Regions from separate parts of the Kitasatospora sp. NPDC056273 genome, predicted to be linked through region 3. Evidence: riboswitches for the same ligand, from Rfam matches in the RefSeq annotation. Region 3 holds a riboswitch; each other region holds the start of a gene.
The links. Region 3 has a riboswitch for cyclic di-AMP ahead of ACFCY1_RS08660 (NlpC/P60 family protein). Riboswitches for the same ligand answer to the same signal wherever they lie in the genome.
Positions count from the first base shown of each region.

Region 1: it holds a riboswitch for cyclic di-AMP, as region 3 does, so the genes downstream of both, ACFCY1_RS26535 (transglycosylase family protein) here and ACFCY1_RS08660 (NlpC/P60 family protein) in region 3, are expected to answer to the same signal.
Region 2: it holds a riboswitch for cyclic di-AMP, as region 3 does, so the genes downstream of both, ACFCY1_RS40790 (transglycosylase family protein) here and ACFCY1_RS08660 (NlpC/P60 family protein) in region 3, are expected to answer to the same signal.
Region 4: it holds a riboswitch for cyclic di-AMP, as region 3 does, so the genes downstream of both, ACFCY1_RS31840 (M23 family metallopeptidase) here and ACFCY1_RS08660 (NlpC/P60 family protein) in region 3, are expected to answer to the same signal.

Region 1 covers NZ_JBHJSJ010000034.1:11,608-19,334, reverse strand. Annotated here, with positions in the region: gene ACFCY1_RS26550 (glycoside hydrolase family 13 protein) at 1-7, shown strand, start outside; gene ACFCY1_RS26545 (LacI family DNA-binding transcriptional regulator) at 33-1,052, shown strand; gene ACFCY1_RS26540 (hypothetical protein) at 1,172-1,372, opposite strand; gene ACFCY1_RS26535 (transglycosylase family protein) at 1,669-3,075, opposite strand; cyclic di-AMP (ydaO/yuaA leader) riboswitch at 3,062-3,232, opposite strand; gene ACFCY1_RS26530 (hypothetical protein) at 3,683-4,642, opposite strand; gene ACFCY1_RS26525 (DUF397 domain-containing protein) at 5,201-5,464, shown strand; gene ACFCY1_RS26520 (ATP-binding protein) at 5,850-6,425, opposite strand; gene ACFCY1_RS26515 (helix-turn-helix transcriptional regulator) at 6,844-7,710, shown strand.
Region 2 covers NZ_JBHJSJ010000105.1:1,939-9,665, forward strand. Annotated here, with positions in the region: gene ACFCY1_RS40785 (cytochrome P450) at 51-1,388, shown strand; cyclic di-AMP (ydaO/yuaA leader) riboswitch at 1,610-1,778, shown strand; gene ACFCY1_RS40790 (transglycosylase family protein) at 1,784-2,689, shown strand; gene eno (phosphopyruvate hydratase) at 3,045-4,331, shown strand; gene ACFCY1_RS40800 (septum formation initiator family protein) at 4,426-4,947, shown strand; gene ACFCY1_RS40805 (DUF501 domain-containing protein) at 4,919-5,590, shown strand; gene ACFCY1_RS40810 (exopolyphosphatase) at 5,587-6,528, shown strand; gene ACFCY1_RS40815 (NAD(P)/FAD-dependent oxidoreductase) at 6,957-7,727, shown strand, end outside.
Region 3 covers NZ_JBHJSJ010000007.1:813-8,539, forward strand. Annotated here, with positions in the region: gene ACFCY1_RS08655 (C40 family peptidase) at 1-402, opposite strand, end outside; gene ACFCY1_RS08660 (NlpC/P60 family protein) at 630-1,745, opposite strand; cyclic di-AMP (ydaO/yuaA leader) riboswitch at 1,756-1,909, opposite strand; gene ACFCY1_RS08665 (C40 family peptidase) at 2,248-3,285, opposite strand; gene ACFCY1_RS08670 (NYN domain-containing protein) at 3,486-4,916, opposite strand; gene ACFCY1_RS08675 (hypothetical protein) at 5,055-5,318, opposite strand; gene ACFCY1_RS08680 (rhomboid family intramembrane serine protease) at 5,520-6,302, shown strand; gene ACFCY1_RS08685 (Lrp/AsnC family transcriptional regulator) at 6,344-6,625, shown strand; gene ACFCY1_RS08690 (aminotransferase class V-fold PLP-dependent enzyme) at 6,629-7,727, opposite strand, start outside.
Region 4 covers NZ_JBHJSJ010000048.1:44,740-52,466, forward strand. Annotated here, with positions in the region: gene ACFCY1_RS31815 (sensor histidine kinase) at 1-801, opposite strand, end outside; gene ACFCY1_RS31820 (SpoIIE family protein phosphatase) at 1,034-3,253, opposite strand; gene ACFCY1_RS31825 (TetR/AcrR family transcriptional regulator) at 3,381-3,947, opposite strand; gene ACFCY1_RS31830 (alpha/beta fold hydrolase) at 4,007-4,888, opposite strand; gene ACFCY1_RS31835 (YiaA/YiaB family inner membrane protein) at 4,971-5,261, opposite strand; cyclic di-AMP (ydaO/yuaA leader) riboswitch at 5,457-5,615, shown strand; gene ACFCY1_RS31840 (M23 family metallopeptidase) at 5,628-6,476, shown strand; gene ACFCY1_RS31845 (hypothetical protein) at 6,570-7,445, opposite strand; gene ACFCY1_RS31850 (GNAT family N-acetyltransferase) at 7,488-7,727, shown strand, end outside.

The DNA of each region.
Region 1 (7,727 bases), on a different contig from region 3:
GGTCTGACGTGGTTGGAATAGGCTCTGGGACCGTGACTACGGCGCGACTCTCAGACATCGCGGCGCAGGCGGGGGTCAGCGAAGCCACCGTCTCCCGCGTGCTCAACGGCAAGGCGAACGTTTCCGCCGCCACCCGGCAGACCGTGCTGGCGGCACTCGACGTGCTCGGGTACGAGCGGCCGACCCGCCTTCGCCAGCGCAGCGCCGGGCTGATCGGTCTGATCACGCCGGAGCTCAGCAACCCGATCTTCCCGGCGCTGGCCCAGGTGATCGAGCAGGTGCTCAGCCGGCACGGCTACACCCCGGTGCTGTGCACCCAGACGCCGGGCGGGTCCACCGAGGACGAACTGGTGGACATGCTGGTGGACCGGGGCGTGGCGGGCATCGTCTTCGTCTCCGGCCTGCACGCCGACACCACCGCCGACCACGACCGCTACGCCCGGCTGGCCGGGCGCGGGGTGCCGTTCGTGCTGATCAACGGCTACAGCGAGAAGATCGACGCGCCGTTCATCTCGCCGGACGACCGCGCCGCGATGTGGATGGCCGTCCAGCACCTGGCCGAACTCGGGCACGAGCGGATCGGGCTGGCCGTCGGTCAGCGCCGGTACGTACCGGTGCTGCGGAAGATCGAGGGCTTCACGGCGGCGATGCGCGAGGTGCTCGGGCTCGGCCGGGAGGAGGCCGAGAACCTCGTCCACCACACGCTGTTCAGCGTGGAGGGCGGGCACGCGGCGGCTGGCGCGCTGCTCGACAAGGGCTGCACGGCGATCGTCTGCGGGAGCGACATGATGGCGCTCGGGGCGATCCGGGCGGTGCGGCAGCGCGGGTTGTCGGTGCCGCAGGACGTGTCGGTGGTCGGCTTCGACGACTCTCCGCTGATCGCCTTCACCGAGCCGCCGTTGACCACGATCCGCCAGCCGGTCGAGGCGATGGCCACGGCGGCGGTGGACGCGCTGCTGGAGGAGGTCGGCGGGAACGCCGCCCAGCGCGGCGAGTTCATGTTCCAGCCGGAGCTGGTGATGCGCGGGTCCACCGGGGCCTGCGCGCGCTGAACCCCGGCCGCCACGGCCGTCGGACGGGCCCCGGAGGGCGATCGCTCTCCGGGGCCCGTCGGCGTGCGCGCGGTCGGCCGTCGCGGGCCGTGCCGGACCGTGGCGGGCCGTGGGGTGGGTCAGCCCTCCTGGGCGGTCGGGCGGTCGGCGGTCAGGCGGTGCCCGTCGGCGGCCTCGCCGGTACGGGTCTCGGTGCGGCGGCCGCGGGCCAGGTAGTCGCGCAGGACCAGTTCGACGGCGTCCTGGGGGCTCTTGGTGCCGGAAAGCATCATCGCGTCGATCGCGAGGTTCGCGTCGAGGGTGACGGTGACCTGGGCCATGTGACTCCTCCTCGGGTGCAGAGCAGCAGCATGCCCGCTGGGGCGGCGATCCACCACGGAACGGGGCGGAACCGCGGTCGGGAACGGTCGGGCACGCCGTGGCCCCGGGAACGCCGGAACCCCCGGGGAGGAGCGACCAGACTCTCCCCGGGGGTGGTGGGCGGTCAGCGTTCGGACGACGGCCGACAGCTGACGGATAACAGCTGACAGATGTTGAAATCTGTCAGCTGTTATCTGTTACCCGTCAGCTGTTACCGGAGGTCCGTCAGCCGTGGACCGTGGACCGCGCGCCGTCCTCAGACCCGGCCGGCGAAGTCCGGGGCCCAGTTGGCGATGCTCTGCTCGCGGACGCCCGAGCTCGGGTTGGCGGCCTCGACGTACTTGCCGTTGCCGATGTAGATCGCGACGTGGTAGACGCCGGAGTCCTTGCCGTTGTTGGACCAGAACAGCAGGTCGCCCGCCTGGAGGCTGTCCAGCGAGACGTGGGTGCTGGCGGCGGCCTGGTCGGCGGCGACGCGCGGGACGGAGACGCCCGCGGCGCGCAGCGCGGCCTGGGTCAGGCCGGAGCAGTCCCAGCCGCCGTTGCCGGTGCCGCCGTAGACGTACGCCTGACCGACCTTCGACTCGGCGAAGGAGACCGCCGCGGCCATGCTGCCGGTCACGGCCGGCGCCTGGGTCTGGGTCTGGGTCTGCGTCTGGGCCTGGGGCTGCGGAGCGGGCTTGGTGGCGGGCTTCGCGGCCGGCTTGGTGGACGGCTTGGCGGCCGGGGCCTCGGGCTGCGCGGTCGGCTGGGCGTTCACGGCACCGCCGTTCGCGGACTGGCCGGACTTCTGCGAGCGGTCGAACCAGGTGAAGTCCGAGCCGGACGTGCCGGCGGAGGACTGGCCGGCCCGGGCCTGGCCGTTGCCGCCGAAGGACAGCTGCTGGCCCGGGTAGATGGTGTCCGGACCCTCGGTCAGGGTGCCGCGGTTGAGGTCGTACAGCCGCTGCCAGCCGCCCTGCACCTTGTGCTGGTCGGCGATCGCGGACAGCCAGTCGCCCTCGACGACGGTGTAGTCGCCGCCCTGGGCCTGCTGCTGGCGCTTCTGCACCCAGTCGCTCCGGTTGCCGGAGGCGGCGGAGTCGGTGGAGGCCTGCGCGTCGCCCTGGGCGGGCGCGGCGGGCTTCGCGGCGGGGGTCTGCGGCTGCGCGGGCTTGGCGCTGGGCTTCGCGGCCGGAGCGGCCGGAGCGGCCGGCTTGGCGCTCTGGGCGGGCGCGGCGGGCTTGGCGGCGGTCGAACCCGCCGAGGTGTCAACGGCGGCCGCGGCGCCGCCCTTGGTGAGCCCGGCCTGGACGGAGCAGACCGGCCAGGCGCCGGGGCCCTGCGAGGCGAGGACCTTCTCGGCGACGGCGATCTGCTGGTCCTTGGTGGCCAGGTCGGCGCGGGCCGCGTAGGCCGTGCCGCCGAAGGCGGACCAGGTGCTGGAGGTGAACTGGAGGCCGCCGTAGAAGCCGTTGCCGGTGTTGATGCTCCAGTTGCCGCCGCTCTCGCACTGGGCGACCTTGTCCCAGGTGGCGACGGAGGCGGCCGAGGCGGTGCCGGTGGTGAGGCAGGGGACGGTGAGGCCGACGCCCGCGACGCCGAGGGCGGCGATCACGCGACGGGTACGGCCGGACAGACGGGTGCCGTTGGTGGGCAGCATGAAGACGTGGTCCTCTCCCACGCCTGCGAGGTGAGCTGTCGGATTCGGGCTGGAGTTGCCCGGCCGTGCGGTGAGCACGGCTTCACCCCTAGCCCTGGACCGTTCCGGAGAGCGGTCCGGGGCGACTTACCTGTGGGTCCCCCGCTCCTGCCGTGGTGCGTTTTCGCGCTTCCAGGACATCCGACGGCAGGACTCGGCGTTGCGGATGACCGGGTTCGTGTGGTCACGAACGGGGAGCACGTTAATCAGACTTAAGTTCAAACTGCAAACCACTGTGATGTGCATCACGGTTTAGTGGAAACTGCCAAAATTGCCACTCACCATGATCGTAAATGATCGTTTTCAGGCAATGCTGTTGTGGAAGCCGACAACTGGCTCCGCCTCAGGAGTGGCGTGACGGTGCGTCGAATCGCGGAGTGGCGCACTCCGGCGGGTGGGGGAGCGGTCGCGATCGGAGCATGTGAATCCACGCTCCCTATTTCCTTTCAAATAGCGCCAGAACGGACATTCCCCTTCATTGCCGGGTGACTCCCGTACGGGACGGACGGGGTGGGGGAAGTACACGGAAGGGCCCGGAACGCGATCCGTTCCGGGCCCTTCGGTGCGCGCGAACCCGCGCGCGGTGTCCTTATCGTCCGCCAGGCCCCTCGGCGGCCGCGTGGGCGCCACGGGAGCCCTCCACGACCCCCTCGGCCTCGGCGGCGGCCGCCGCCTCCGCCTCGGCCCGTGCCAGGTCCTCCGGGGACGGCGTGGGCAGCGCGGCCAGGTAGGTGGAGGCGATCAGCTGGCCGACCGACGGGTAGGCGCCCAGCGGCGCGGCCGACGGGCAGCCGGTCTCCTCGGCGGCGGTGGCGAGCAGCTCGGAGTCCGCCTCCGGGCCGATCACCAGCGGGGCCAGCGCCGGGCGCTGCGAGCCGGTGTCCTTGAGGTGGTTGACGGCCGCGGCCACCGAGCCGGGCACGTCGAGCGCGGCGGCGACGACCGGCACGGCCAGCCGGGCGGCCAGCAGCACGCCGGTGATGCCGGCCGCGGCGGCCGCGTCCTCGCCGCCGACGGTGGTCAGCACCACGCCGTCCGCGGCGGTCGCGATGGCGAACAGTCGGGCGCGGTCGGCCCGGGCCAGCCCGGCCTCGGAGAGCCGGACGTGCACGGCCTCGGCCAGCAGCGGGTGCGGGCCCAGCGGGTCGGTGACGGGCGCGCCGTACTCGGCGGCGAGCGCGTGAAGCCCGGTCAGGAAGGTGTGCGGGCCGGGCACCAGCGGCACCAGGACGGGCATCGGCCGCCCGGCCTCGGCGGCCAGGGCCAGCAGCTCGGCCACGGTGCGGTCCTCGCCGCTCGCGCCCGCCGCACCGTCACCGGGGAGGTAGCCGACGGCCGTCTGGACGCCGTTCTGCTCGGTGCGGACGATCGAGAGCAGCTCCTCGACGACCGAGCGGGACTCGGGCCCGGCGGTCGCGGGCACGGCGAGCACCAGGGCCGGGGCGCCGGCCGGGATCTCGGGGCGCTCGGGACGACGGTGGCGCCCCCGCGCACGGGAGCCTGGAGTACGGACGGGCAGTGGCGCGCCCGGAATGGCTGCGGTGCTCATGCCGGAGATCGTAGGACATCGGCCCGTCCGGCTTGCAGTCGGCTGCCGTACGGGTTTCGCGTGCTCGCGGTACGGACCCGGTGCGTCTCCGGCGCCGGTCCGGGCGCTTTGCCTACAATCCGGACATTCTTCGCCCAACCCCCGCGTGGTGGCCGGTGCTTGTCCCGACGCGATCCGAGGGGGCGGGCGTTGCACCCGGGGCGCGTGAGATGTCTCACAGCATGAGCCCGGCTTGACGGAGGGTCACGGGCGGGCGACTCCCGGCATTCGAAGATCAACATTCAGCGGGGAGGTGCTCACGGCCGGTTATCGCGGGCTCGACGATTCATCGGCTATGTCCGTTTACGTACCGTCAGGGGAAGGGCCCGTGAAGAGTTCGCGGCTGCGGGTAAAAGGCCTCGTGCACCTGCAATGTCCCGTGCTGATGCACGTGCACTGCGGCTATCATCACGTCAAGTGAGGCGTTGTGCCGGACCGGTACGGGGCCGGTCCGTTCGTTTCGGCGGTGCCGGGGGCGCCGCGCTGGACGACAACTCCGGAGCTCTTCGGGAGATTTCTATGCACGACTCGCAGGACACGCACGGCTCGTACGACACCTACAACGGGATGGCCGCCGCCGATCTCCAGGGGGTGGTCTGGCAGAAGAGCCGGCACAGCAACTCCCAGGGCAACTGCGTCGAGTTCGCGGCCCTGCCGGGCGGCGATGTGGCGATGCGCAACTCGCGGTTCCCGGACGGCCCCGCCCTCATCTACACCCGGGCCGAGATCTCCGCCCTGCTGCTGGGGGCGAAGGACGGGGAGTTCGACCACCTGGCGGTCTGACCGGCCGCCGTGCTCCATCATCGGGGGGCCGTCGTGGGTGCCGACACCACGACGGCCTTTGTCTTTGTCTCCTCCGGATGTCTTCGCTCCGGAGGCCTCTCCCGGATCCGTCCGGCCGCCCGGCCCGCCCGGCCGCGCTGAGCCGCTCGCGGTTCCGTGGTGCCGGAGGCTCTCGACGGGGCCTGCTGGAAGCGCCCGGGGTGCGGTCCTCCCGGGGTGTCCGTCGACCGGCCGCGCGCCGTCCGGCGCGGGGTCCGTCCCGAAGGCAGGGCTCCTCCGGAGCGCAGGGCCTGTCCCGGGGTCAGGGCTCGTCCGGAACGCCGGGCCCGCTCGGAGCACGGGGCCCGCTGGGAGTACAGGACCCGCTCGGAGCGCGGGGCCCGTCCTAGGCCGAGCGCCGATGCCGTCCGCCGACGTCGACGGGACCGTCGAGCGGTGAGCGGCCGCCGAGCCCGGGGTGTCCGTCCAGCGGGGAACCGCCGACCGACTCGGCCTCGAACATCGCCCAGACCACCTTGCCGCTGCCCAGCGGGTGCCAGCCCCAGGAGCGGCTGAACGACTCCACCAGGTGCAGCCCGCGGCCCGATTCGGCGACGAAGTCGGCCTCCCGGGCGACCGGGCCGGTGCTGCTCGGATCGCTCACCGCGCAGACCACCTGGGGTGCGCGGTGCACCAGGCTTATTCGGATCGGCAGCCGGCCGTCCGCGGTCGGCTTCATGGGAAAGTCGTACTCGCCCAGGGCGCCGCCCGACGGGTCGGGCCGTGCGCCGATCGCATGCCGGAGCGCGTTGGTCACGAGTTCCGAGGCCACCAGCGCGACGTCGTCGAACAGTTCCGTCAGGCCCCAGAGCTGGAGCGTGCTCCGAGCGAAGTCCCGCGCGGTTCTGACGGCTTCGAAGCGAGGAGCGAGCGTACAGGTGACCACATGGGGGTCAACCGCCAAAGCCGTACCGGTGCTCATGAAGAGCTCCTCCCATAAGGGGGCGGACACGGCTGGACCCGCCGGGGTCATGCCGGTCACCTCCGACTCGCTCGGCCGCTCGGCCGCCCCCTCGACCAGGCGCGCGCGCACTCGAACGCCCGATGACGCGGGGGACGCCGTCGGGTCGGTGCACGGAGTCGCGCGTGGGGTCGACGCGGAGCCCGCGGGATTGCCAGGGATGTGCAGGTGCACGTGCACCATGGTGGTGTGCGCTCACTGCAGATGCAAGAGTCGATTCACGTGCAGTCGCACTATTGGCATATGCAAGCGCCGAATGCACGTGCATCCTGGTGCGTGGAGTGCAGAACTGATAGGAACATCCGTCAGTATCGGCACCGTGAGCGCTCAACTGATGGCAGACTGTGCGCTGTTTGCCCTAGGTGGAGGTTTCGACCGCATGACCACAGTTCAGCCGGGCGGCGGCTCGATGGTCCGCCGGATCCTCCTCGGCTCGCAGCTGCGCCGCCTGCGTGAGGCGCGCGGCATCACCCGCGAGGACGCGGGCTACGCGATCCGGGCCTCCGAGTCCAAGATCAGCCGCATGGAACTCGGCCGCGTCAGCTTCAAGGAGCGCGACGTCGCCGACCTGCTCAGCCTGTACGGCGTGGACGACGGCATCGAGCGGGAAGCCCTGCTCGGCCTCGTCCGCGAGGCCAACAAGTCCGGCTGGTGGCACAGCTTCAACGACGTGCTGCCGGGCTGGTTCCAGACCTACGTCGGCCTGGAGGAGGCCGCCCAGCTCATCCGCACCTACGAGGTGCAGTTCATCCCCGGACTGCTGCAGTCCGAGGAGTACGCACGGGCGGTTTTCGGCCAGAGTCGGCCGGTCATCAGCGAGGAGGAGGTCGAACGGCGGGTCAGCCTCCGGCTGCGCCGTCAGAAACTGCTGACCGAGGGGGCCAGCCCGCGCCTGTGGGCGGTCATCGACGAGGCCGCGCTGCGCCGGCCGGTCGGCGGGCCCCAGGTGATGCGCGGTCAGGTGCAGTACCTGATCGACGTCGCCGAGCAGGCCAACGTGGTGATCCAGGTCATGCCGTTCCGGTTCGGCGCGCACGCGGGCGAGTCCGGGGCGTTCACGATCCTGCGCTTCCCGGAGCAGGACCTCGCGGACGTGGTCTACCTGGAGCAGCTCACCAGCGCGCTCTACCTGGACAAGCGCGACGACGTCGACGCCTACATCCAGGTCATGGAGCGGCTCTGCGTGGACAGTCTCACGCCGGAGCGCACGATAGACCTGCTCGCCTCGATCCTGAAGGAACGCTGAGCCGCTGCCGTCCGGGG
Region 2 (7,727 bases), on a different contig from region 3:
GCGCCCCGCCGGAGGGAGGGCGGGCCCGTCGCACCGGATACGGTCGGTCCATGCCAGCTCAGCCCGTCCCCGCCCGGCCCGCCGCCCCGTCGTCCGACGCCCCCGCCCCGCAGCTGTTCACCTGGGAGTTCGCCGCCGACCCGTACCCCGCCTACGCCTGGTTGCGCGAGCACTCCCCGGTGCACCGCACCACCCTGCCGAGCGGGGTGGAGGCCTGGCTGGTGACCAGGTACGCGGACGCCCGGCAGGCGCTCGCGGACAGCCGGCTGTCGAAGAACCCGGCGCACCACAGCGGGCAGGCGCACCGCACCGGCCGGGTGGGCATCCCGGGGGAGCGGCAGGCGGACCTGATGACCCACCTGCTGAACATCGACCCGCCGGACCACACCCGGTTGCGCCGGCTGGTGTCGAAGGCGTTCACCCCGCGCCGGGTGGCCGAGTTCGAGCCGCGGGTGCAGCAGCTCACCGACCGGCTGATCGACGGCTTCGCGCAGCGCGGTTCGGCGGACCTGATCCACGAGTTCGCGTTCCCGCTCCCCATCTACGCGATCTGCGACATGCTCGGGGTGCCGGCCGAGGACCAGGACGACTTCCGCGACTGGGCCGGGATGATGATCCGCCACGGCGGGGGCCAACGCGGCGGCGTGGGGCGGGCGGTGAAGCGGATGCGGGCGTACCTGCTGGAGCTGATCCACCGCAAGCGGGCGGACCTCGGGGACGACCTGATCTCGGGCCTGATCCGGGCCGGCGACCACGGTGAGCACCTGACCGAGAACGAGGCCGCGGCGATGGCCTTCATCCTCCTGTTCGCGGGTTTCGAGACCACCGTGAACCTGATCGGCAACGGCACCTACGCGCTGCTGCGCAATCCGGAGCAGCGCCGGCTGCTGCAGGAGTCGGTGGTGCGCGGGGAGAGCGCGCTGCTGGAGACCGGGATCGAGGAACTCCTGCGCTACGACGGGCCGGTGGAGCTGGCGACCTGGCGGTTCGCGACCCGTCCGCTGACCATCGGCGGGGTGGACATCCCGGTCGGCGACCCGGTGCTGGTGGTGCTGGCCGCGGCGGACCGCGACCCGGCCCGGTTCGCGGCGGAGAACACCCTGGACCTGGCTCGGAAGGACAACCCCCATCTGGGCTTCGGGCACGGCATCCACTACTGCATCGGCGCTCCGCTGGCGCGGCTCGAAGGGCGTGCCGCGCTGGCCACGCTGCTTTCCCGGCTGCCCGATCTGCGGCTCGCGGAAAGCCCGGAGAATCTGCGCTGGCGGGGTGGTCTGATCATGCGTGGCCTGCGCGAACTCCCGGTGGAATTCAGTCCGGAGAGCCGTTCCCCGCACGCCCCTCCGCACCCCGTTCCGGATGCCTCTTCGACGCCTCCGACCTGCTGAGATCACGCTGACGGGACGTCGCCGATCGCCCGCCGACGGGGGTGTGAACACCCATCAATCCGGACATAACGCCGCTGTTGGTAGGCGATCGGACACGGGCCGTAATTGTTGTGTGATATCGGTGATATGAGCTTGTGATTGGTCTGATGATCTGTCTACTCTCCCTGGAGTTCGCAGCTGCGGACCTCGTACGCGGAACGCCGAATCCTGCCCGCCGCGTCACGGGAAACCGACCAGAACCCTGGGCAGGGGCGGGGGAACCAGGTTTGTTGCCGTCTCCCCACGGCTTGGGGTGAAGCCGCCCGAGCGGAATCGTTTCCGCTTACGGCGGCCGGGCCACCTCCCGGTCCGAACCCGACAGCTCACCTCGCAGGCGTACGGAGAGGGACCTCTTCATGCTGTTCGTTGGAACTGGCCGTCACCGTCGTCGCACCCAGGCCGAGAAGGCCATCGCCGTCGCCGGTGTGGCCGGCGTCGGACTCGCGATGCCGCTCCTCACCGCCACCGGCGCCTCCGCCGCCCCGGCCTCCACCTGGGACTCCGTCGCCCAGTGCGAGAGCGGCGGCAACTGGAGCATCAACACCGGCAACGGCTTCTACGGCGGCCTCCAGTTCACGTCCAGCACCTGGAAGGCGTACGGCGGCACCGCCTACGCGGCGCAGGCCAACCAGGCCAGCAAGGCCCAGCAGATCTCGGTCGCCGAGAAGGTGCTGGCCTCGCAGGGTCCGGGCGCCTGGCCGGTCTGCTCCCAGAAGGCCGGTCTGACCAAGGGCGGTGCCCCGGCCTCGGTCGACACCTCCTCGGACGCCAAGCCGCAGTCCGCCCCCAAGCAGCAGGCCCCGAAGCCCGCCGCCAAGCCCGCCGAGAAGCCGGTCGCGCAGAAGCCCGCCGCCCAGAAGCCGGCCCAGAAGCCCGCCGCGCAGCCGGTCCAGCAGGTCGCCCCGCAGCAGCAGGCGCAGCCGCAGACCCCGGGCTTCTCCGGCAAGGCCGGCTGGGACGCCGACGCCAAGGTGTACTGGTACCAGAACAACGGCGGCTGGTACTGGACCAGCCACCAGAGCGTCTACCAGCAGTACGCCGGCCAGGCCGCCGCCCAGCCGCAGTACGCCCCGCGCGCCGCGCAGCAGGCCCCGCAGGCCGCCGGCCACGACTACACCGTCCGTGCCGGTGACACCCTGTCGACCATCGCCGCCGCCCAGGGCGTGTCCGGCGGCTGGAGCGCGCTGTACGAGCAGAACCACTCCACCGTCGGCGGCGACCCGAACCTGATCATGCCCGGCCAGGTGCTGCACCTCGGCTGAGCCGCCCCGCCCGACGCCGGGAGCGCCCGCGGCCGGCAGCGCCCCGAGACCGGGGTGCCCGCCGGGGGCGCCCGCCGCCGCGCCGGAGCGCTCGGCGCCGACGCCGCTCCACCCCGCCGTCCGAAGGGGGCCGGTCCTACCGGTCCCCTTCGTCCGCATTCGCCCGCTCCGGTGGGACAAGCTGGGACAAGCAGGTGAACTACCGGTGGGTAGCAGGGCCACACGGTGAGACGGGACCGAGGCCGACGCGGCCACGGCAGCCCGGGCGGTTAGGCTCTGGTCGTAACGACTCCGCAATCGTCCTGCTGGCAGCACCACCGTCAGACCGGACCCTGCTCTCGCAAGGAGATGCCTCGTGCCGTCCATCGATGTCGTCGTAGCCCGTGAGATCCTCGACTCCCGCGGCAACCCCACGGTCGAGGTCGAGGTCGGCCTCGACGACGGCAGCACGGGTCGTGCCGCTGTCCCGTCGGGTGCCTCCACCGGTGCCTTCGAGGCGCTGGAGCTGCGCGACGGCGACAAGAACCGCTACTTCGGCAAGGGCGTCGAGAAGGCCGTCCTGGCCGTCATCGAGCAGATCGGCCCGGAGCTGGTCGGCTACGACGCCACCGAGCAGCGCCTGATCGACCAGGCCATGCTGGACCTGGACGCCACCCCGGACAAGTCCTCGCTCGGCGCCAACGCCATCCTGGGCGTCTCGCTGGCCGTCGCGCACGCCGCCTCCGAGGCCAGCGACCTGCCGCTGTTCCGCTACCTGGGCGGCCCGAACGCGCACGTCCTGCCGGTCCCGATGATGAACATCCTCAACGGCGGGTCGCACGCGGACTCCAACGTCGACATCCAGGAGTTCATGATCGCCCCGATCGGCGCGGAGTCCTTCTCCGAGGCCGTCCGCTGGGGCGTCGAGGTCTACCACACGCTCAAGGGCGTGCTGAAGGAGCGCGGCCTGTCCACCGGTCTGGGCGACGAGGGCGGCTTCGCCCCGAACCTGGACTCCAACCGCGAGGCCCTGGACCTCATCGTCGAGGCCATCGAGAAGGCCGGCTACGTGCCCGGCCGTGACGTCGCGCTGGCCCTGGACGTCGCCTCCTCCGAGTTCTACGAGGACGGCGCCTACCGGTTCGAGGGCAAGGACCTCACCGCCGCCGAGCTCATCGAGTACTACGCCGAGCTGGTCGCCGCCTACCCGCTGGTCTCCATCGAGGACCCGCTGGACGAGTCGGACTGGGCCGGCTGGAAGGCCATGACCGACAAGCTGGGCGACAAGGTCCAGCTGGTCGGCGACGACCTGTTCGTCACCAACCCGGCCCGTCTGGCCCGCGGCATCGAGACCGGCACCGCCAACGCGCTGCTGGTGAAGGTGAACCAGATCGGTTCGCTGACCGAGACCCTGGACGCCGTCGAGCTGGCCCAGCGCAACGGCTACCGCTGCATGATGTCGCACCGCTCCGGCGAGACCGAGGACGTCACCATCGCCGACTTGGCCGTCGCCACCAACTGCGGCCAGATCAAGACCGGTGCCCCGGCCCGCTCCGAGCGCGTCGCCAAGTACAACCAGCTGCTGCGCATCGAGGAGATCCTCGACGACGCCGCCGAGTACGCCGGCCGCGGCGCCTTCCCGCGCTTCCGCCACGAGGGCTGAGCGCTCCCGGTAGCGCACGCCTGACCGGTGCCCCGCCGTTCACCCCGTAGGGTGGACGGCGGGGCACCGTCGCGACCAGGAGGGGATACGGGAGATGGCTGGCTGGAGGATCCCGGGCTTGGCGGCCCGGCCCCGGTTCACGAGCCGGGCGACCGTCCTCGTCCTGGTGCTCTGCTCGCTGGTGGCGATCCTCGCCTACCCGACGCGGCAGTTCATCTCCCAGCGCGCCGAGATCTCCGCCCAGCGGGCGAAGGCCGACCACGCGCGCCAGCAGGTCGAGCAGCTGCGCCGGGAGAAGGCCCGCTGGCAGGACCCGGAGTACGTCAAGGCGCAGGCCCGCGCCCGGCTGCACTACGCGGTGCCGGGGGAGACCCCGTACATCGCGGTGGACCCGGCTGGTCAGGCCTCCGCCAGGACCTCCTCGTCCGCGGGCGGGGCCGCCTCCGGGCCGAACGCGGCGCCCGGCGGCGCCGCCGGCCAGGTGAAGGCCGCCAAGCCCTGGTACGCCAGCATCTGGGACTCGGTGGACGCCGCCGACACCGCCGCGGCGGCCCCCGCCACCCCCCTTCCCCTCCCACCGTCCCCCGTTGGAGACACCTCCCCCCATGACCACTGAGAACCACCCCACCGTCTCCGACGCCGACGTCGCGGCCATCGCCGCCCAGCTCGGCCGGGTGCCGCGCGGCCTGCGCGGCGTGGCGCACCGCTGCCCCTGCGGCAACCCGGACGTCGTGGAGACGGCTCCCCGGCTGCCGGACGGCACGCCGTTCCCCACGCTCTACTACCTGACCTGCCCCAAGGCCGCCTCGCTGATCGGCACCCTGGAGGCGGAGGGCGTGATGAAGGACCAGAGCGCCCGGCTCGCCGAGGAACCGGAGCTGGCCGCCGCCTACCAGAAGGCGCACGAGGACTACATCGCCCGGCGCGACGCGATCGAGGTGCTGGAGGGCTTCCCGAGCGCCGGCGGCATGCCGGACCGGGTGAAGTGCCTGCACGTGCTGGTCGGCCACTCGCTGGCGGCCGGCGAGGGCGTCAACCCGCTCGGCGACGAGGCGATCGGCATGCTGGAGGACTGGTGGGCCAAGGGCCCGTGCGTCTCCCCGGCCGAGGTCGAGGCGGCCGGTGAGCGGGTCGCCCGCAACCGCGCCAAGGAGCAGGACCACGAGGCCGTGATCGCCGCCAAGCAGCAGAAGGCCGCCGAGCGCGCCGCGAAGAAGCGGGCCGCCGAGGACGCCGCGGCGGAGCGGGAGTCCGAGTGAGCGCGACCCGGGTGGCCGCGATCGACTGCGGCACCAACTCGATCCGCCTGCTGGTCGCCGACCTCGACCCGGAGACCGGGGAGATCACCGACCTGGACCGCCGGATGATCGTCAACCGGCTGGGCCAGGGCGTGGACCGGACCGGCCGGCTGCACCCGGACGCGCTGGCCCGCACCTTCGCGGCCTGCCGGGAGTATCAGGAGATCATCTCCGGTTTCGGGGTCGGCCCCGAGCGGGTCCGCTTCGTCGCCACCAGCGCCTCCCGGGACGCCGAGAACAGCGACGAGTACGTCAAGGGCGTGCGCGACATCCTGGGCGTCGAGCCCGAGGTGGTGAGCGGCGAGGAGGAGGCGCGGCTGTCCTTCGTGGGCGCCACCAAGGAGCTGACCGGCGGTCAGTTCCCCGGCCCGTACCTGGTGTTCGACCTCGGCGGCGGCTCCACCGAGTTCGTGCTCGGCACGGACGACGTGCAGGCGGCGCGCTCGGTGGACATCGGCTGCGTGCGGCTCACCGAGCGGTACTTCGGCGACGCCGAGCTGCCCTCCGAAGCGCAGGTCGAGGCCGCCCGGGCGCACGTGCGGGCCGAGCTGGACCGGGCCGAGGCGGTCGTCCCGCTGACCGGCGCGGCCACCCTGGTGGGCCTGGCCGGGACGGTCACCACGGTGTCGGCGATCGCCCAGGGCCTGCCCGGCTACGACTCGGCGGCGATCCACCACTCGCGGATCAGCCGGGAGCGGGTCGCCGGGATCGCCCGGGAGCTGCTGGCCGCCACCCACGCCGAGCGCGCGGCCATCCCGTCGATGCACCCGGGCCGGGTGGACGTGATCGCGGCCGGGGCGCTGGAACTGCTGGAGATCATGGAGCGCACCGGCGCCGCCGAGGTGGTCGTGAGCGAGCACGACATCCTGGACGGAATCGCCTTCGGTATCGCCTCCTGACCCCGTGCGGGGCTTACCCGACCGGCCCCGGCACCCCTTTCGGGGGGCCGGGGCCGGGGCGCGCCCGAGCGCGGGTGGGAAAGTTCGTGAATTTCTTCACATGGGGATCCGGCCATTCGCCGCACCGGCCCGCCCACTACGTCCGAAATGTGGGACCGAAGGCCCGTCGGCCGGGTGGCCCATGGGATCGCAGGTCAGGCCTCGTTTGAGGTTTGAAAATCGAAATCACGTGCGGGAACCCGGGCGTTGTGCGGATCGTTGCTGCTCAGGCCGGTGGTGCTCCGCCGTGCGTTCGCGCGGGGCCGCCCAGGGGTGGGGGCCACCGCGCCGGGCCCGGTTTTGCGGCCGCGCAGTGTAGCACGGGGGGTCCGTCAACTTGTGACCGGGCTCACGAAGGCTGCTCCGGACGGTGCTGGATACTTTCGGATATGAGCACCACGGAGCGTCCTCGCATCCTCATTGTCGGCGGTGGTTACGTCGGCCTGTATGCCGCGATGCGCATCCTCAAGAAGATGCGTTACGGCGAAGCGACCGTCACGGTCGTCGACCCGCGGTCGTACATGACGTACCTGCCCTTCCTCCCCGAGGCGGCCGGCGGCAGTGTCGCGCCTCGCAACCTCATCGCGCCGCTGCGCAGCACCCTGAAGAAGGCGGAGGTGCTGACCGGGTCCGTCACCGGCATCGACCACGCCCGCAAGGTTGCCACCATCCAGCCCGCGGCCGGTGACAGCTACGAGCTGCCCTTCGAGTACCTGGTCGTCGCGACCGGCTCGGTCTCCCGCACCTTCCCGATCCCGGGTCTGGCGGAGAACGGCCTCGGCATGAAGACGGTCGAGGAGGCCATCGGCCTCCGCAACCACGTCATGGCCCAGCTCGACAAGGCCGAGTCCACCACGGACGAGGACATCCGCCGCAAGGCGCTGACCTTCGTGGTGATCGGTGGCGGCTTTGCCGGCATCGAGACCGTCGCCGAGGTCGAGGACATGGCCCGCGACGCGGCCAAGCTGTACAAGACCGTCAGCCGCGAGGACATGCGCTTCGTGGTGGTCGAGGCGGCCAACCGCATCCTCCCCGAGATGGGCCCGGACCTCGGTCTGTGGACCAAGGAGAAGCTCGAGGAGCGCAACATCGAGGTCTACATCGAGACCTCGATGGACTCCTGCGTCGACGGCCACGTCATGCTGAAGAACGGCATGGAG
Region 3 (7,727 bases):
GGTGCGGGCGCGGGCCAGGTAGCCCTCCGGGTCGGGCGAGAGGATGAGCTGGGCGGTCTGGGTCATCCCGCCGCCGCGGTACTCGGCCCCGGCCACCATCGCCAGGTCGCCGCGCAGCCCGTTGAGCTGGTCCTGGGCGAGGGCGATCTCGCCCTGGAGGATCGTGGTCTCGCCCTGGAGCCGCCGCTGGGCCTCCTGCGCGGCGTTGAACCTCTCGGACGCCTGCTCGGCCTCGTCGTACAGCTGCTCGACCTGCGTCTTGACGTCCTGACGGTCGCCCGGGTCGGGGCTGGCGGGGGCCGCCTGGGCGCTGCCTCCGGTGGCCGCGCCCAACGCGGTGGCGGCGGCCGCGGTCAGCACCAGCGCCCGGGTGAGCAGTTGGGAACGGCGGTGCACGGGCATGGCGGCAGCGGCTCCAATCCTGCGGCGCGGCCCCCGCCGCCGCACCGGGACGGGCGGCCGTCGAGCGGGAGTCCGGTGGCAGACGTTAGCGAGTCCGGGCAAGCGAGTCCAAACCCCTCCCAACCCGAATATTCACTCCCCAATCGGACATCAGATCGAGCCGCCGGAAAAGCCGCAGGCCCGGCCTCCCCTGGGGGAGACCGGGCCTGGAGACGTCCGAGCGGGGATCAGACCCGCACGATGCCGGTCAGCGGCATGTTGGTGACCGCCTCGTAGCGCACCGACGCGCCCGGCTTGGGCGCGTGCAGCACCTGGCCGTTGCCGGCGTAGATGCCGACGTGGTGGGCGTCGGTGTAGAAGATCAGCAGGTCGCCGGGCTGGGCCTTGGAGAGGTCCGTCCCGAGCCGGGTGCCGGCCGAGGCCTGCGCCTGCGAGGTGCGCGGCAGCGACACGCCGGCCTGGTTGTACGCCCAGACCATCAGACCGGAGCAGTCGAAGGAGCCCGGGCCGGTGGCGCCCCAGACGTACGGGCTGCCGATCTTGGAGGCGGCGGCGGACAGCGCGGCGGCACCGCGCGAGCTGCCGGGGGCCACGTTCACCGGAGCGGTGGTCGTGGGGGCCGAGAGGCTGCCGCGGCTGTTGTCGCGGGAGGCGCGGTCGGCCTGCTGCTGCTGGGCCTGGGCGGCGTCGGCCTTGGCCTTCGCCTCGGCGGCGGCCTTCTCCTCGGCCTGGCGCAGCGCCTGGCGGTCCTGCTCGGTCAGCGTGTTGAGCAGGTCCTGGGCCGCCTTCAGCTTGCCCTGGACCTCGTCCTTGGAGGCCTTCAGCTGCTGGGTGGTCGACTCCAGCTCGGCGAGCTTGCCCTGGGCCTCGTTGCGGTCCTGGTCGAGCTTGCGCTGCTGCTCCTGGAGCTCCTTCAGCTGACCCTTCTGGGTGCTGCCGGCCTGGTTCAGCGCGTCGGCCTGGCTGAGGAAGCTGTCCGGGCTGGAGGAGAACATCAGCTGGACGGTGGGGGATATCCCCCCGTTGCGGTACTGCTCGCCGGCGATCTCGGCGAGGCCGCCCTGGAGCTCGGTGACCTGGGCCTGCTGACGGGCCACCTGGTCCTGCAGGCCGGAGACCTGCTTCTCCAGGTCCTGCTGCTTGGCCTGGGCGGCGTTGTAGTTCTCGGTCGCGACCTCGGCCTGCTCGTTGAGCTGGTCGACCTGCCCCTTGACCTGTTCCTTGGTCGGCTGCGGGTCCGCGTGGGCACCCTGCGCGGAGAGGACGACGGCTGCGGCGGCGACGCCGGTCAGGATCGAGACCCGGGCGCGGCCGGCGGGCTTGGGACGACGATGGGACGCCACGAAGGCGGACTCCTTCTTCCTACGGCCGCCTACCGGGTGAGCTGACGGGTTCGGGCCGGAAGCATGCCCTACGACGCCTCACGGCCGTTCCACCGGCCGACCTGGCGCCGATTCACCCCGGAGGAACGTGGTTCCCCGGCTCCGCTCCGCAGCGCCCCCTACCACTGGGCTCCCCTGTCGGACAGTCGCTTCGACCTGTCCCGCTGCCTTGCGAACTCGACGGTAACCACCGCCGCCACCCTGGCTGGGCGATCGACAGTGCGGTGGTTCGGAGCATGACCCTAGTAACTGAACCGTGATCGGTTCAAATCCTTGTCAGAAAAAAGACAGAAGATTACCCAAGTTCCTTTGTGAAAATGACCGATGGTGACCATTGACGCACACAAGGCTGATCGGTTCTCACCATGTGGTCGTCGAAGGGCCGGAAACCCGAAACGCCACCCCGGACGGGGGTGGCGCTTTTCACAGGCCCCCGCGGAAGCCCCTCGGGCGTGTCGGGCCGTCAGACCCGGCGGATGGTGTTGATCGACATCGCGTCGGCCTTCATCACCTTCACCACGTCACCGGTGTGCGGCGCGTGGACCACCATGCCGTTGCCGATGTACATCCCGACGTGGTGCATGTCGGGGCCGTAGATCACCAGGTCGCCCGGCTGGGCCTGGTCCAGCGAGGGGATCCGGGTGCCGTAGTGGCCCTGCTCCTGCGAGGTGCGCGGCAGCGAGACGCCCGCCTGCCCGTACGCCCAGACCATCAGGCCCGAGCAGTCGAAGGTGGTCGACCCGGTGGCGCCCCACACGTACGGCGAGCCCTGCTTGCTCATCGCCTTGGCCAGCGCCGTGGCCGCGTAGCCGCTGGCCGGCGGCAGGCTGCCGAGGTCGACCCGGTCGCTGCCGCGCGAGGCGCGGTCGTCCTGCGCCTGCTGGGCCCGCAGCGCGGCGCGGTCGGCGGAGCTCAGCGAGTTCAGCAGGTCCTGGGCGGCCTTCAGCTTGGTGTTGACGTCCGACTTGGCCTGGTTCAGGTCCTTGGTGGTGGTGTCCAGCGAGGCGAGGACGGCGGCCGCCTCGGTCTTCTCCTGGTCCAGCCGGCGCTGCTGGTCCAGCAGCCCCTTGAGCGCCTCGGCCTGACTGGTGCTGGCCTGCTGGACGGTGGAGGCCTTGTCCAGGTAGCCGGACGGGTCCGAGGAGAGCATCAGCTGGACGGACGGGTCGATGCCGCCGCTGCGGTACTGCTCGCCCGCCACCTCGGCGAGGCCGCCCTGGAGCTGGGTCATCTGCTCCTGGCCGCGGGCCACCTGGTCCTGCAGCTGGTCGGCCTGCTTGCGCAGCTGGTCGGCCCGCTCCTTGGCGCCGTTGTACTTCTCGGCCGCCTGCTCCTGCTCCTCCTGGAGCTGGTCGATCTGCGCCTTGACGTCCGTCTTGTTCGGCTGCGGCGCGGCGTGCGCGGCCACCTGGGCGGAGAGGGCGACCGCGGTCGCAGCGGCCGCGGTGAGCACGGAGATCCGTGCGCGGCTCGGCTGCTTGGGACGGCGGTGGGAGGCCAAGGGACCGGCTCCTTCTTCCAACGGGCTCACCTGATGGGATGAGATTCCGGAAAATAGGTTTGACGCCAGACCCTAGTGAAGATCTATCCGTTTTGCCACTCCCCCGAAGGCGTGAACTCCGGTCCCCACACTGACTTCACCGGACTCGCACAATGCTCCGAAACAGGCCCTGACCAGGCATCATGCGAACCTCCCCGGGTTCAGGGCCGGGCCAGCCGGTTCAGCAGCAGCACCGACGCCACGGGGCGCGCGCCCGCCTTCCGCACGCCCTCCGCGACCTCCCGGTCGGTGGACACCACCACCACCGGACGGCCCTGCGGCTCGGCCCGCACCAGACGGCGGATCAGCTCGTCGGCCGTCTCCCCGGTCCGGCTGAACCGCACCCGGACCCCGCGCGGTGGCGCCATGATCACCGGGACGTCCAGGTCCTGCCCGTCGAACACGCAGGTGACCTCCGCCTGGGTCCGCTGGGCCAGCATCGCCAGCCCGCCCAGCAGCCGGATCCGCTGCTGCTCCAGCGGCAGCGTCGGATAACCGGTCTTGGTCACGTTGTAGCCGTCCACCACCAGGTGCACCTGGGGGATCGCCAGCAGCTGGTCCAGCAGCGCCGGATCGTCCTCGGCCAGCCCGCGCCGGGCCACGTCGTGCGGCGAGGCCGCCCCCGGCACCACCGCCTCCACCAGGTCCGCCGGGCGGATCTGGGCGACCGGCAGCGCCAGCTCCCGCTGGAGCCCCTGGGCCGACTGCAGCACGGTGTCCAGCAGCAGCCGCAGCCGCATGTCCTCCACGCTGCGCCCCTCGCGGGCCGAACGGCGGCCCTGCTCGGCCGCGTTCTCCAGCTCCAGGACCCGGTGCCGGAGCCGGCGCGCCTCGCTCTCGGCCGCGCCGCGCTCGGCCGCGGCCTGCGCCTTCAGCGCGTCCAGCTCGCCGGCCACCCGGCGGGTCTCGGCCTGCGCCCGGCGGGTGTCGCTCTCCAGCGACCGCACCCTCTTGCGCAGCGACTCGGCCTCCCTGCGGACGCCGTCGGACTCGGCCCGCTGCCGGTCCGCGTCCGCCCGCGCGGAGGCCCGCACCTCGGCCAGCTCGGCCTGCAGCTTCTCCACCAGCCGGACCGCCTCCGCGGCCGCGTCCTCGGCACCGGCCCGCTCGGCCTCCTCGCCGGCCTCGGCCACCAGCCGGCTCCAGCCCGTCGAACGCACCAGGTAGGCGGCGGCCGCGACGTCCATCGGATCGGCCGCGCTCGGGACGGTGCCCGACTCCAGCGCCTTCACCAGGTCCGGCTGCCCGAGACGCAGCCGCTCCGCTATCCGCACCCGGAAGGCCGGCTCCGCCTCCAGCGCCGCCGCCAGCGCGGTGGCCGCGTACTTGGCCCGCCGCGCCGGGGTGAACTTGACGTACTGACGCAGGCTCTGCGGGAGCTCGGCCGGCGGCACCCCGCCGAGCGCGTCCGAGGCCAGGCCGACCACCCGACGGCGCACGCCCTCGGGCAGCGGCCGGTCGAGCTTCTCGACGGCGCGCTCCGCCGCGGACCCGGAGGCGCCGTCCGCCGTCCCGGCAGCCTCGGCCGGGGCCTCGGCCGCAGCGGGCTGAAGCCCCTGGGCTGCGCCGGGCTCCTTCGCTGCGTCCACCACGTCCTCGGCTCCGATCCTGGTCCAGCGGGGCACGGCCGCGGCCGCCCCCCGTCGGCACGCTCCGTGCGTCCTGTTCTGTATTGTCCCGTGCGGCGCGGGCGGGTGCGCCGCGCACCCACCCCGCCGCCGCGGCGGGGATCAGCCCTGGTCGGCGGGGGCCTGCGTCTCCTCGGCGCCCGGACGGGCCACCAGCTCGACCTGGTCCACGGCGTTGCACCAGCGGCAGCGCACCGACTCGACGGTCTCGCTCAGCACCTCGGTCTCCTCGACCTTGGACTCGCCGGCCAGGTCGAAGTGCAGGAACTCGGTCACCCGCGCGGTGCGGGTCACGTCGAAGCGGGTGAGATTGCCGCACAGGGTGCAGCGCCAGCGCGTCTCGGCGGTCAGAGCGGGGACGGTCATCGGGGGTCCTCTCGGGTGGTCCCTGGGTGGGGCAGGCGCTCCCCCCGGAGCCCCGGCGTCGGCGGCGGGAGGCGGGAATGCCCGCCCCAAGCCTATTGCCTGGGGCAACCGTCGCGACCACCGGTTGCCTGAACACCCGGGCTAGTCCACCTGCCGTAAACCGCCGTGTCACCTGCGGCGCCCGGAGGGATGCTTGGCCGCATGGCGCTCGCGGTCCCCGACCACACCGCCGCCCGGGGCGGCCGCCCGGCGGCGACCGCCCCCGTGGTCAGCTACGCCCTGATCGCCCTCAACACCCTGGTCTTCCTGCTCGGCCCGGCCGCGGGGCTCAACCCGCTGTACGGCACCGGCCAGGCCCGGGTCTGCGCGGAGCAGCGGTACGAGCAGCGCTGGGGCGCCGTCCCGGCCGAGGTGCTGGCCGGACGGCCGCTGACCGCCGAACAGCTCGCCGAGGCCCCCGACCCGGTCCCCGGCTGCCCGGCCGCCCCGACCCCGGGCAAGCGCCCGGCGCTGTCCGTCCTCACCGGGCTCTTCCTGCACGCCGGCTGGCTGCACCTGCTCGGGAACCTGCTCTTCCTCCAGGTCTTCGGCCCCACCGTCGAACGGCGGCTGGGCCGGGCCCGGTACGCCGTCTTCTACCTGGCCGCCGGCAGCCTGACCACGTACGGCTTCGCGCTCGCCGAGGCGCACTCGCCGAACTCCACCCGGGTGCTCATCGGGGCCTCCGGGGCGATCGCCGCCGCCCTCGGCGCCTACCTGCGCCTCCACCCCCGGGCCCGGGTGACCACCCTCGTCCCGCTGCTGTTCTTCCTGCCGCTGCGCTTCCCGGCCTGGCTGGTGCTCGGCCTCTGGTTCGTCCTGCAGTGGTGGTCGGTGCACGCGGCCGGCCCCGGGGTGGCGTACCTGGTCCACGTGATCGGCTTCTCGGCCGGGTTCCTCTACGCCTGCACCGTGGTCCGCCACCCCCCGCGACGACCGGGCTGACGCCCGATACGCTGGCGGCACCCCACAAAGGAGCCCGAACTGTGATCACCGCCATCGTCCTGATCAAGACCAGTGTCGACCGCATCCCGGAGATCGCCGAATCCATCGCCGCCATCGACGGCGTGAGCGAGGTCTACTCGGTGACGGGGGGCTACAACCTGGTGGCGATGGTGCGGGTGCGCCGGCACGACGACCTGGCCGAGGTCATCCCGGGCCGGCTCAACAAGGTCCCGGGCGTGGCCCACACCGAGACCCAGATCGCCTTCCGCACCTACTCCCAGCACGACCTGGAGGCCGCCTTCGCCCTCGGCCTGGACGAGTAGCGGTCAGCCCTCGGCGCGCCGGCCCCGCTCGACCTGCACGGTGGCGACGCAGCGCCCGCCCTCGTTGCGGTAGTTCCACGCCGCGCCCTCCGTGACCAGCTCCCGGACGGCGGTCAGGAAGCGGTCGACGTGCTCGTCCGGCGTCCCGGCGCCGAAGCTCACCCGGATCGCGTTCAGGCTGCGCTCGCCCGGCAGCGACGGCTCGGGCGCACCACACTCGGACGGTGCCTCGTCCTCGTCGCCCAGCAGCGTGCGCACCAGCGGGTGGGCGCAGAACAGGCCGTCGCGCACCCCGATGCCGTACTCGGCGGACAGCGCGGCGGAGAAGTGCGAGCTGTTCCAGTCCCGGACGACGAAGGACAGCACGCCCACCCGGGCGGAGCCCTCGCCGAACAGGTTCAGCACCTTGACCTGCGGGATCTCGGCCAGCCCGGCCGTCAGCCGGGCGATCAGCTGCTGCTCGCGGGCCTCCAGCCCGTCGAAGCCGGCCTCGGTCAGCGCCCGGCAGGCCGAGGCGATCGCGTAGGCGCCGATGACGTTCGGCGAGCCGGCCTCGTGCCGGGCCGGGCCGGTGTGCCACTGCACGGCCACCGAGCCGTCGGCCTCCCGGGCCACCGTCCGGGTCGCCCCGCCGCCGGCCAGGTACGGCTCGGCCGCGTCCAGCCAGTCCGCCCGGCCGGCCAGCACCCCGGCGCCGAACGGCGCGTAGATCTTGTGGCCGGAGAAGGCGATCCAGTCGACGTCCAGCTCGCGCACCGAGACCCGGTGGTGCGGCGCCAGCTGGGCGGCGTCCAGCACCACCCGGGCGCCGTGCCGGTGCGCGGTCGCGGTCAGCTCGGCGACCGGCCACAGCTCGCCGGTCACGTTGGAGGCGCCGGTGACGCAGAGCAGCTTGGGGCCCTCGGGCGCCTCGGCGAGCGCGGCGTCCAGCGCGGCCACCGCCTCGGCCCGCGAGCGCGGCGCCCGCAGGTAGGTGACGTCCAGTCCGGCGTGCGCCCAGGGCAGCAGCGAGGCGTGGTGCTCGGTCTCGAAGGCGAACACCCGGGTGCCGGCCGGGACGGCGGAGGCCAGCAGGTTGAGCGAGTCGGTGGTGGCCCGGGTG
Region 4 (7,727 bases), on a different contig from region 3:
CCGGAAGCCGTACTGCTCGGCGAGCCGGCCGACCGCGGCGAGGCCCAGCTGCGGCACCTCGCCGAGCCGGGAGACCTCCAGGGTGCTGCCGCCGGCCAGCGCGGCGGCGGCCTTGGCGACGGCCTGTTCCGGCATGCCGACGCCGCCGTCGTCGATCTCGATGACGGCGCCGTTGTGGACTGGCATCAGGGTGACGAACACCTGGGTGCTGGGCGGGGAGTAGCGGGTGGCGTTGTCCAGCAGTTCGGCGATCGCGTGGATCAGCGCCTCGGCGGCGGCGCCGACCACCGCGGTCTCGGTCCGGCTGCGCACCACCACGCGCTGGAACGGCAGGATGCGCGACTGGGCGCCGCGGACGACGTCCTCCAGGGAGACCGGTTCCGGCCAGTGCCGGCCGGCCCGCGCGCCGCACAGCACGGCCAGGGTCTGGGCCAGCCGGGCCTGTTGGGCGGCCGCGTGGTCGGCCTTGAGCAGGCCCTCCAGCAGCGTCGGGTCGTCGTGGGTGCGCTCCATCTCGTCCAGCAGCGCCTGCTGGTCGTGGGCCATCACCAGGATCCGGCGGGCGACGCTGAGGAAGGCCCGCTGGGTGGAGGCGGTGTGCTCCTGCTCCTGCTGGACGGCGGCGAGTTCGGCGCCGCGGCGGGAGAGCTCGGTGGCCAGCTGTTCCTGGACGGCGAGGAGTTCGCCGCGCAGCCGGTCGGCACGGCCGCGCTGGGTGACGGACACGGCGCGGTACCGCGCGGCGGCCACGAGGGCGAGGACGGCGAGTACGCCGGTTGCCGTTACGGACCACTGAGTCATCGTCACGCCGCGAATTCTAGGGTGATGATCCTACGAAGGTGTGAACGGATCTCGCCAAGTGACCGGATCTCGTCAATATCGAGTCAATTCGGCGTCAATCGGCAATCGTTCGACCCCGATCCCACCGCCTGACGAGGTATCGGAGCGGCCCGACCGGCACCGCCGGGAACGTCGGGATCGAGCCGCCCGGCCGGATCGCGTCCGGTGATGTGTGGGGCCTGTGCGCACGGTGTTACGGAAGGGGCGCCGTCCGGTGCAGGAGCAGCAGCGCCACGTCGTCCGGCCGGGACCGCCGCTCGGTCACGTTCAGGGTGAGCAGATCGGCCAGCCGCTCCAGCGCCGGCGCCGGACCGATCCGGCCCGGACCGGTCTGCCGCGCCCACAGTTCGAGCCCGCCGAGCATCCGCTGCACCGACTCGTCGTAGTCCTCCTCGCGGTCCTCGACCAGCCCGTCGGTGTACGCCAGCAGCGTCTCGCCGACCGCCAGCCGCTCCACCGCCAGCGGGTACGGCCGCTCCGGGGCCACCCCCAGCGGCGGCCCGCCCGGCAGCTCCAGCTCGACGGCCGCGGCGTCGGCGGTGATCCTCACCGGCGCCGGGTGCCCGGCCCGGGCCGCGGTCAGCACGCCGTCGGCCGGGTCCAGGGTCAGGTAGAGGCAGGTCGCGAACAGCTCGGTGTCCAGCTCGGCCAGCAGCCGGCTGGTGCGGGTCAGGGTGGCGGCCGGGTCGTGCCCGTCCGTCGCGTACGCCCGCAGCCCGCTGCGCAGTTGGCCCATCACCGCGGTGGCCTCCGCGTTGTGGCCCTGGACGTCGCCGATCACCAGCCCGATCCGGCCGTCCGGCAGCCGCAGCAGGTCGTACCAGTCGCCGCCGATCTGCATCCCCTCGGTGCTCGGCAGGTAGCGGGCGGCGCTGGCGATCCCGGCCAGCCGCGGCAGGGTGCGCGGGAGCATCGCCCGCTGCAGCTCGGAGGCCCGGTGGTGGTGGGTGTCGTACAGCCGGGCCCGCTCCAGGGACTGCGCCAGGATGCCGGCGAAGGCCGAGTACAGGGTGCGGTCCTCCCGGCTGAACACCCGCTCGGCGGCGAAGGTGATCAGGCACGAGCCGACCTGCTGCCCGGAGGCGACCAGCGGCAGCACCGCCCAGGCGGCCGGGGTGAGCGGGTCGCGCCGGGTGCGGGCGGCGGCGGGCTCGCTGAACAGCGGGGCGGAGCGGGCCAGCGAACGCTGCATCACGGACTCGGACAGGTCCGCCAGACGGGTGAGCTCGGTGCGGCGCGGGCCCCCGTACACGGTGTGCGAGACGGGCAGCAGCCGGCCCTCGTCCACCAGGTCCAGGACGATGCCGGCGGCGCCGAGCGCCGGGCGGGCGACGTCGGTGACGGCGGTGGTGACGTCCCGGACGGTCACCGCCCGGGACAGCGCCCGGGTGAGCGTCAGCAGCAGCGCCGTCCGGGCGGCGGCCGGGGAGTTCCGCCCCTCGGCCGGCGGCGGCTCCCGGTGCCCGGCCTCGGCCAGCAGCCCGGCGATCCGCACCGGCCGCCCGTGCACGTCCAGCATCACCTCGCCGGACTCCTCGACCCGGGCGACCTTGCCGCCGGGCCGCAGCACCCGGTAGCCGATCCGGTAGCGGCCGCCGGCGGCCAGCGCCTCGGCGAGCGCGGCCTGCACGTCCGGCAGGTCCTCCGGGTGGACCAGCCGGTCCAGCTCGGGGGCGGCGCCGTCCGGGGCGGGCGGGCGGCCCGCCAGCCGGAACGCCTCGGCGTCCCAGTAGCTCTCCCCGGTGACCAGGTCGCGCTCGAAGGCCCCGTGCCCGGCGGCCCGCACGGCCAGCGACAGCAGCGGGTGGGCCAGCCCGGCGGGGCGGCCGTCCGCCGCCCGCGGGTCCTCGGGTAACCGGACGCCGTACGGTGCCCGGGTGCCGTACGGGAGGTGGGCGTCGGCGTGGTCCAGCAGATGGGCCAGCCGGTGGGCGCAGGCCTCGGCGAGGGTCTCCAGGACGTCCAGGTCGCGGCGCGGCACGGTGCCCCGGTGGGCCAGCGCCAGGGCCAGCACACCGATCGGCCGCTCGTCCACGACCATCGGCAGGGTGATCACGGCGACCATCCCGGTGCCCATGCCGGTGTTCCGGTTCGGGTAGTCGACGCTGGTGTGCTCGGGGCTGAGCAGGTACGGGCGGCGCAGCCGCAGGGCCATCGCGGCGGGCAGCTCACCGGCCGGGTCGACCACGCTGTAGCGCTCGTGCGCCCAGTCCGGCAGCCCGTGCGAGGCGGTCAGCCGGAGCATCCCGGCGGAGTCCAGCAGGTACAGCGCGGACCCCTCGCCGGTGATCCAGCTCGGGCCCTCGGCCAGGACGGTGCCGAGCAGCTCGGCCGCGCTGGTGCAGCCCAGCAGCAGCCGCACGCAGCGCATCGCACTGCGCGCGGTCGGACTGCCGGCGGGCTCCAGGGGCACTGGTCCTTGATACCCCATTTCCCCCACCGGCGAAGGCCGACCGAACCGCCGCACCAGCACCACCGCCACCGCGGGAAGTCGGCCGGGCCGACTTCCTGCGCAGTGCCGCACTCGCCGCTCCGGCCGCTTACGCGGGCCAGGCGCGGAGGCCGGTGGTGAGGGTGGCGATGAGGCGGTCCTGGGTGGTGGCGAGGTCCTCGGTGAGCTGGAAGGCGCCGGCCGTGGTGAGGGAGGCGAAGCCGTGGGCGACGGAGCGCACGGTGCGGGCGGCGTGGACCGCCTCGGAGCCGTCGAGCCCGTACTCCCGCAGCACGGCGATGATCACGCCGACGAGCCGGGCGGCCGCCCGGGCCAGGTCGTCGTCGGGCTGCGGGGCCTGGGGGAGGGCGTTGTAGCGGTGCGGGTGCTCGGTGGCGTACGCGTGGTAGGCGCGCAGCACGGCGGCGACGGCGTCGTCCCCGCTGCGTCCGACGGCCGCCCCGGCCAGCCGGTCGGCGAGGTCCCCGGTGACCCGGACGGCGATCAGCCGCCGCAGTTCGGCGAGGCCGCCGCTGACGTGCTTGTACAGCGAGGGGGTGGCGACCCCGGCCCGGGCGGCGACGGAGGCCAGGGTGAGGGCCTCGGCGCCCTGCTCGTCGATGAGGGCGAGGGCGTGGTCGACGACCTGGTCGGGGGTCAGTCCTACGCGGGGCATGGGTTCGGGCTCTCCGTACGGATCAGGTCGGGCAGGGGCGGGCAGCGGACGGGCGGGGCTCAGCCGAGCTCGGCGAGGAACGGCAGCAGGGCGTCCGCGGTGGCCGCCGGGTTGTCGGCCATCGGGTAGTGCCCGGACCCCTCGATCATCGCCTTCCGCGCGCCGAGCGCGGCGGCCTGCCGGTCGGCGACCAGCTCCGGCTTCGGGAAGTCGGGGTCCTTGCTGCCCATGACGACCAGGGCCGGGCACCGCACCGCGGCCGTCCAGCCGACCGGCGCCGAGTCGCCGTGGACGTACCCGCGGGTGGCGGTCTTCCGGCCCGGGGTGCGCAGCGCGGCGACCAGCCCGTCCACGTACGCGTCGAAGTCGGCGGGCCTGGCGCCGGGGAAGGCCATCCGGCGCAGGTAGAAGCCCCAGGCGGCCGGCCAGTGGACGAGGGCGGCGCCCATCAGGCCCATGGCGCCGCGCATCAGGGCGCCCTGCGGCGGGTTCTCGACGAAGGCGTTGAGCAGGACGATCCCGGCGACCCGCTCGGGGGCGTCCCCGGCGGCCTTGACGACGGTGGCCCCGGTGTACGAGTTCCCGGCGAGGACGGCGCGCTCGATGCCGAGGTGGTCGAGCAGGGCGAGGACGTCGCCGGCGAGGGCGGCCGGGCCGTAGTCGTCCCAGGTGATCGAGGATTCGCCGAAGCCCCGCAGGTCCATGGTGACGACCCGGTGGCCGGCGGCGACGAGCAGCGGGCGCAGGTGCCGGTACGCGGCCCGGCTGTCGAGCATGCCGGGGAGCAGGACGACCGGGGTGCCGTCGCCCTGCCGGGTGTCGTCGTAGGCGATCCGGCCGCCGGGGACGGTGAGGTACTGGGTGCTCGGGGTGATGGTGCCGTTCATGGGGTCCTCCTCGGGCCGCCGGTGCGGGGCATCGGCGGTGCTGCCGATAGCCATAAAGCTAAGGCTAATAGCCTTAGCCGTCAAGCGGTCGGGCGTCGGAGGCGTCGGAGGCGACGGAGAAGAGGGGGAGGGGTGGTCAGACCCCTTCGACCTTGAACGGGTCGTGCTCGCTGAGCAGCTTCTCCAGCCGGGCCTGGTCCACCCGGGTGACCATGTCGTTGGACTCCTGCCGGTCCCGGATCACCTTCGCCAGCGTGAACGCGGAGCTGACCGTGAAGAGGAGGCCGAGTCCGAGGAAGGCCCGGGTCCACCCGCCGACCGGCAGGTAGATGATCCCCACGGCGAGGGCGGTGCCCGACAGGGCGAAGGACAGGACGGCCTGGAGGTAGTAGGCGGCCGTGGTGCGGGTCTGCATCGGTGCGCTCATGGCGTCAGGATGCTGCGGCCCGGCCGGGCCGCACATGAGTAGGCGTACTCAGATGGGGCCGTGCATGAGGGACCGTTCGTTGACGTCCGATCACCTGCCGCGGGGCTGCTCCGAACGGATGGCTTGGAATCAGAGCCTCCTAGGATTAACGTTTGATAACGCAGCGCGGTTGTCAACGCCGTACCCAGACGGCACCGTGCGCCGTCGCCTAATCCCACCGACCGGCCTCCGGGCAGGTCAGGGAGCCGGGGAACCACGTTCCTTGGGGTGAATCGGCGGGGCTCCGGCCCGGCCGTAGGAGACCTTCCTGCTCCGAACCCGTCAGCTAACCCGGTAGGCGCGAAGGAAGGAAAGGAGCGCGCCTCCGTGGCGTCGACGCACACCCCGGCACACCCGGCCGGCTTCGCAGCCGGTACCCAGCTCCTCGACCACCCCGGCCCGGACGGCCCCGAGGCCTTCGGCCCGGAGGACTTCGCCGCGGAGGCCGAGACCAACCGCCACCGGATGCCGCGTCAGACCCGCGGAACCTCCCCGCTGCTCGGCGTCACCGCCGTCGCCGCCACCCTGGGTGCCACCGGCTTCACCTCGGCGACCCCGGCCGCCGCCCCCGCCATCGAGGCCCCGGACGAGACGGCGGTCGCCCTCTCCGCCGACCCCGGCCTCGCGCTCGCCGCCCGCATCCAGAACCAGGCCGACAGCCAGCGCACCGCCGCCGAGGAGACCGCCCGGCTCCAGGCCGCCCAGGAGGCGGAGGCCAAGGCCGCCGCCAAGGAGGCCGAGGCCAAGCGCGCCGCCGAGGAGGCCGAGCGGGCCAAGGCCGCCGCCCTCACCCTCCCGGTGACGGACTACCGGCTCTCCGCCCACTACGGCCAGAGCGCCCGCTACTGGGCCAACCTGCACACCGGCCTGGACTTCGCCGCCGACACCGGCACCCCGGTCCACGCGCTCGGCCAGGGCACCATCACCTCGGCCGGCTGGGCCGGCTCGTACGGCTACCGGATCGTCGAGACCCTGCCCGACGGCACCGAGATCTGGTACTGCCACCTCTCCGCGATCACCAAGGGCTCCGGCAAGGTCGCCGCCGGCCAGCAGATCGGCAAGGTCGGCGCGACCGGCAACGTCACCGGCCCGCACCTGCACATGGAGGTCCGCCCCGGCGGCGGCGCCCCGGTCGACCCGGAGCCCTGGCTCCAGCAGCGCGGCCTCAACCCCTGACGCACCCGCCCTGAGGCACCCGCCCGGGCGGACCCAGCGCGAAGCCCCCGGCCCGGAGCACCAGCACCGGACCGGGGGCTTCGCCGCGGCGTCTCACTCCTCGGCGGGCAGCTGCGCCAGGTACGCCTCGATCTCCTCCTGGCCGGGCTCCGGCGCCAGCTCCGGGAACTCCGTCACCAGCAGCCGCGGCAGCCCCGGCACCGTCCACCCGCCGAACAGGTCGAGCGCCGCCTCGGCCGCCGCCTCCTCGAACCGCCCGAAGTCCCCGGCCAGTTCCTCCGGCATCGGCCGCCCCAGCGCGGTCAGCTCCGCCAGGTTGCGGTAGCTGCGCCGCATCAGGCCCTGCTCCAGCAGCCGCCGAGCGCCGTCCGTGGCCATGCCGACCGACAGCACCCGGCCCGGGCCCCAGCCCTGCTCGTCCGGCTCGTCCAGCCAGCCGGCCGGTGCCAGCGCCTCGTACGCGGCCAGCCGCTCCTCCTCCGGGAGCTCCCCGAAGCCGGCCAGCCAGTCCCGCACCGCGGCCGGGTCCGTGACGTCCACCCCGTACGCGTGCAGCAGCAGCGCGTACAGCCGGGGCCAGGTCACCAGGTCGGCGCGGCGCAGCAGCCCGGCCGCGACCTCGCCCTGCCACTCGGCCTCCGCGTGCAGCCGCTCCTGGCGCTTGGCGTTCAGCCGCCGGGACGCCCGCTGGTGGTCGACCAGCAGCCGGACGGCGTCGCCGTAGGCGAACGGGTCCTCCTCGGGCGCGGGTTGGACGTACAGGTGGAGCCGCTCGTACAGCAGGTGCTCCACCGCGTCGGAGGTCAGTTCGGGCCAGCCGTCGTGCATCCTGCCCTCGCCCAGCTCCAGCAGCGCCAGCACCGCGCGCAGCGGCCCCTCGGCCACCGGCGCGCGGCCCTGCTCGGCCGCCCAGGCGAGCAGGTCGGCGGCCTTGGTGCGCGGGGCGAGCCGCAGGTCTTCGTCGTTCATAGTCCGAACGGTAGCCGCCGGGCGGGGATAGGGTCGGCAGCCATGGTCCCCGTACGACTCACCGGCCCGCGCCTGGCCGTCCGCGAGTACCACCACACCGAGGAGGAGGTGGACGCGCTGCACGCGCTGTTCGGCGACCCCGAGGTCACCCGCCACCTGCCCTTCGGGCCGAGCGGCCGGGAGGACTGCGCCGACCAGATCGAGCTCTACCTGGAGGAGGCGATGGCCGAGGAGCGGGACACCTACCGGCTCGCCGTCACCAGGCTCGCCGACGCCGAGGAG